DNA from 2 places in the Mesobacillus sp. ABV4_180 genome. Region 2 is predicted to be linked to the other one. Evidence: riboswitches for the same ligand, from Rfam matches in the RefSeq annotation. Region 2 holds a riboswitch; the other holds the start of a gene.
What was found. A riboswitch is a leader RNA that binds a small molecule or an ion and turns the genes downstream of it on or off. The one in region 2 is predicted to bind preQ1.
Positions count from the first base shown of each region.

Region 1: another riboswitch for preQ1. It lies ahead of ACXAEA_RS19450 (QueT transporter family protein); the one in region 2 lies ahead of queC (7-cyano-7-deazaguanine synthase QueC).

Region 1 covers NZ_JBSWTJ010000001.1:3,804,915-3,807,369, forward strand. Annotated here, with positions in the region: gene ACXAEA_RS19440 (class I SAM-dependent methyltransferase) at 1-693, opposite strand, end outside; gene ACXAEA_RS19445 (GNAT family N-acetyltransferase) at 746-1,207, opposite strand; PreQ1 riboswitch class I at 1,292-1,336, shown strand; gene ACXAEA_RS19450 (QueT transporter family protein) at 1,343-1,828, shown strand; gene ACXAEA_RS19455 (NUDIX hydrolase) at 1,873-2,286, opposite strand; gene ACXAEA_RS19460 (LysE family translocator) at 2,333-2,455, opposite strand, start outside.
Region 2 covers NZ_JBSWTJ010000001.1:2,205,766-2,208,220, forward strand. Annotated here, with positions in the region: gene ACXAEA_RS11270 (hypothetical protein) at 1-522, opposite strand, end outside; PreQ1 riboswitch class I at 790-832, shown strand; gene queC (7-cyano-7-deazaguanine synthase QueC) at 888-1,544, shown strand; gene queD (6-carboxytetrahydropterin synthase QueD) at 1,544-2,020, shown strand; gene queE (7-carboxy-7-deazaguanine synthase QueE) at 2,013-2,455, shown strand, end outside.

The sequences.
Region 1 (2,455 bases), 1.6 Mb from region 2:
CCAATAATCCCAATGTCCATCATTCAAAAATGTGCCGACATTTGAACCAATTAATTCGATTGCTTCAAAGCCATGAGCAGCCATTAATGGGGAGATGTCCTCAATATTAATATAGTAAGCACCTGTGAATCTGCCTTCATCTGAATGGTTGAAACATCCTGTCTTTGAAAATTGTAAAATAGATTCCATATTATCATTAGGCTTCCAATTTCCAGGCGCCATCAGCGATGCAAATATATGCTTGACCCTTGGCATGAAGGCGACAAACACCACACCCTCTTTCTTGGTCACCCTGTATAATTCCTTTAGAGCTTTTGCACGATCTTTCTCTTCCTGTAAGTGATACATAGGTCCAAGCATTAATGATGCATCAAAATGACCATCAGGGAACATATTTAAATCTCTTGCATCAGCCGCATGAAATCCTTTAAATTGACCTATTACATCAAGTTCATTCGCTTTTATTCTTGCCACTTCAACCAGCTTGGGAGTCAGATCTGTAAGAGTCACTTCGTACCCTTCTCTGGCAAGTTCCATTGAGTACTTTCCTGGCCCTGCCCCATTATCAAGTACATGGCCTGTATCAGGCAGGTATTTTTTTATATAATGCCAGTTTACCTGGAATTCGATTGGCTCTCTGTCCAGCCGGCCCCATTCATCGAACCGATTATAATATTCAATCACGTTTTGCACATGCTCACCTACATTTCTATGTAATTTTACAATTTATTCTATATTAAGTTGCTTAATTCCTTTTTCTGATTTCTTTCATCATCTTAAAATTTACAAATTCGCAACTTTCGACTATCTTAATCTGCTTCTCTGTCACCTGATACCCCTTCGACTCGAAAAACGGCCTTGCTGTAATGCTGGCTTCGGTTGTCAGGTCCTCTTTCGCGATACTTTCCAATGCTTTTAGAATTACAGTTGCAACCCCCAGTCTCTGAAAATCCTTATGAACATAAAGAAGATCAATCTCTCCGGAATCAGTAATATTGCCGAAACCGACAATTGTACCGTTTAGTTCAGCAACATAAGCATCACTTTTATGAAGACGCTCTCCCAATATTTCTATATTGGTAAAACTATTTGCCCACACCATGCACTGTTCCTTGGTATAATCTTTCATGTTCACAGAAAGTATGGTTTCTTTAAATAACTTAAATATTTCAAGCAAATCGTCACCTTGGTACCGCCTTACTTCCATATATAATCTCCTCACTATTATTCTCAAATATTGTTATTGTGATAAGGTCTTTTATCCTATATAATATGAAATTGGCTTTTCAAATTAAACGTGGTTCGTAACCATCCCACGATAAAAAACTAGGAGAGATGAAAGATGAATACTAGAACGATTGTCCGGAATGGGATTCTGGCTGCTCTATATATAGCTGTTTCTGCAGTCATCCAGCCATTTGGCTTCACCAATGTACAATTCCGTGTATCAGAAATGTTCAACCATCTGATTGTTTTCAATAAGAAATATTTCTTTGGAATTGTTTTGGGTGTGTTTTTGACAAACCTGCTCTTTTCGCCAATGGTCGCATATGATCTTGTCTTTGGAGTTGGCCAGTCAGTGATTTCATTGCTAATCACGATTTTTACAGCGAAATATATTAAGAATATCGTTGGACGCATGATTGTGAATACACTAGTCTTCACGTTCACGATGTTCCTGATTGCAATTGAACTGAACCTCGCATTCCAATTGCCATTCTGGTTTACATGGCTGACAACAGCTGCTGGAGAATTAACGGTTATGGCAGTAGGCATTCCAGTCATGCTTGCGATCCACAAGCGCCTAAACCTCGAAAAATTAGTTTAAGTATAGAAGAAACGCATGGATTTATTATCCATGCGTTTTGTTATTCATTTAACCTTAAGCCCATTTGAAAAATCCAGAAGAAACTCAATATCTTCCGGGAAAGCAAAATCAGTTTCGCCCATATCCTTCACCTTTTTCCAGGCAATTTCATGGATCAGCCCGTCAGGATCCTGAATCCGTGGCTCTCCTCCAGTTACCTGTATTTCAAAATACCTTACCTTCACATTTATACCAAAAGTAACCCCTGTTTTTTCAAAGAGCGAGCGAACGATTTCAACTTTATATCCGGTTTCTTCAAAAACTTCCCTGATGCAGCATTGTTCAAAAGTTTCGCCTATCTCTTTTCCACCAGCAGGAACGGCCCAAAGTTTCTCTTCGTCTTCCTTCCCCTGCCGGACCATCAGAACTTCACCATGTTCATTGACACATATACCTGCTGATCCTTCCCAAAGCTCCATACATTTCTCCCCTACCTTTCTAAATGAAAAATCCTTTGCATCACATTTACCTTGTAAAGGCTAAAACCCCAAGAAAAACGATCAACAGGCCTGCGATTTTATTGACCACACCCAGATATGGAGTGATTTTGTTTTTGAATAAGCTGACAGCAAAGCTGAGCAGGATCCA
Region 2 (2,455 bases):
TATGGTGTCAAAAGGAATCATGAAATAATCTTTTTTGTGATGCCCTTTATGATTTTTGGATTCATTTACATTAATAAATTCAACTTTTTTCATTTCCACAAAATCAGATCCGACAAAACTGATTCTGCCTTGTAAACTTTTCACTTCATTGTCACATTCGTATCCGATCTTAACCTTACAGCCCAAATATTGCCTTAATGCAGATGCCATACGGTTTCTTAAGCCACCCAGGCGCAAGCTGAAATTTCTGCTGCAAATTTCACGGTGTGAATAATCAAATCTCCGGTCGAAGATGATTGGCATGCAAAAATCTTTGTAACTTCTGCAATAATCACCATGTGAACTGGATTCCAAATGTTCCTCATTGGATGGGGATTCAGATTCTGAATCCGTTCCACAGGAATAATTCGGGGCAAAAGGGGAATCGTGTTTATCGCACTCGGGTTCATCACATTCGTAGAAGTCAGGGTGAAACTTATCATCAAAATCGCGGTTCCTTGATAAAGAATTCTCTAGATCCATCGTTGTCCTCCTTGTCTAATAAAAATTTGAATGACTATGTTCAACCTTTCATCAAACTGTTCAATTAATATTTAAACAGACCCATTTTTAAGTAGATTGAACCTGTTGACATTTTATTCACATTTTTGGAATCCGCTTGAGCGGATGTCCTTATCTAAATAACAAAATTTGATCCACAATAACCTTTAGGAAACAGGTCTAAGAAAAGCTTCCTTTTTATAAAATGTATGATAAAATGGGTAAGTCAAAATTATATAATCCGTTTTTACGGAAGAGGTTCTAGCTACCCTCTCAAAAAAACTAAGGGAAAACAGTACCGCTGTCTTAGTGGTGCTGTTTTTTTCCGTTATAAAGGAGTCTTTCTTATGAAAAAGGAAAAAGCTGTTGTTGTTTTCAGCGGCGGGCAGGATAGCACAACGTGTTTGTTCTGGGCATTAGAGAATTTTACCGAAGTGGAAGCAGTGACCTTCGATTATAATCAGAGGCACAGCACAGAAATTGACTGTGCAAAAGAAATCGCTAAAGAGCTTGGTGTGAAGCACCATGTCCTGGATATGAGCCTGCTGAACCAATTGGCTCCAAACGCACTGACCCGAAAAGATATTGATGTAATAGATGGAGAAGACGGAGGACTGCCTTCCACATTTGTTCCAGGCCGAAATCTATTATTCTTATCTTTTGCAGGAGTTCTGGCGAGTCAGGTGAACGCAAAACACATCATAACAGGCGTTTGCGAGACAGACTTCAGCGGCTACCCTGATTGCCGGGATGTTTTCATTAAGTCTTTGAATGTTACATTGAACCTGTCGATGGACGAAAACTTTGTGGTTCATACTCCATTAATGTGGCTGAATAAAGCAGAGACGTGGAAACTTGCTGATGAGCTTGGCGCTTTTGAGTACGTCCGCACAAAAACAATGACATGCTACAACGGGATCATTGCAGACGGGTGCGGCGAATGCCCAGCCTGCAATCTAAGAAAAAAAGGGCTGGATGAGTTCCTGAAGGGGGCTGACTTATAATGTTCGGATTCCGTATTGTAGAACAGCTGCAAAAAATAGATCAGGATATTAGCAGAGAACAATTGAAATATCACTCAAAACGAGTTCTAGTAAGCAAAGAATTCACATTCGATGCATCTCATCATCTTCACGACTATGAAGGTAAATGCAAGAATCTTCACGGCCATACGTACAAAGTCATATTTGGATTGAGTGGGTTTGTTGATGCACGCGGGTTAATGATGGATTTTGGAGATATAAAGGACATTTGGAAGTCAGAAATAGAAGTACATCTGGACCATCGTTACTTGAATGAAACTTTACCGCCAATGAACACAACTGCTGAAAATATGGTGGTCTGGATTTATGAGAAAATGGCAGAGTCACTACACCAAAGGCAGGATTTATACAACGGTGCAAGGGTTGAATTCGTAAAGCTCTACGAAACTCCTACAAGCTTCGCAGAAGCAAGACGGGAGTGGATGGAGAATGAGTAAGATTCCTGTGATGGAAATATTCGGTCCGACAATCCAGGGTGAGGGAATGGTCATCGGCCAGAAAACGATGTTCGTCAGGACTGCAGGATGTGATTATTCATGTGCATGGTGTGATTCATCTTTTACATGGGATGGATCTGGCAAAGAATTAGTCAGACAAATGGAAGCAGAGGAAATTTGGTCAGAATTGAAAGCAATCGGTGGTGATGGTTTTTCTTTTGTCACCATTTCTGGAGGAAATCCTGCGCTGCTGAAAAATTTATCAAGTTTCGTGGATTTATTAAGGGAAAACAATATTAAAGTTTGCCTTGAGACACAGGGAAGCAGGTGGCAGGATTGGTTTTTGCAAATTGATGAACTGACCCTTTCCCCAAAACCCCCGAGTTCAAGGATGCAAACAGACTTTGAAATATTGGATTTCATCGTGGATCGGTT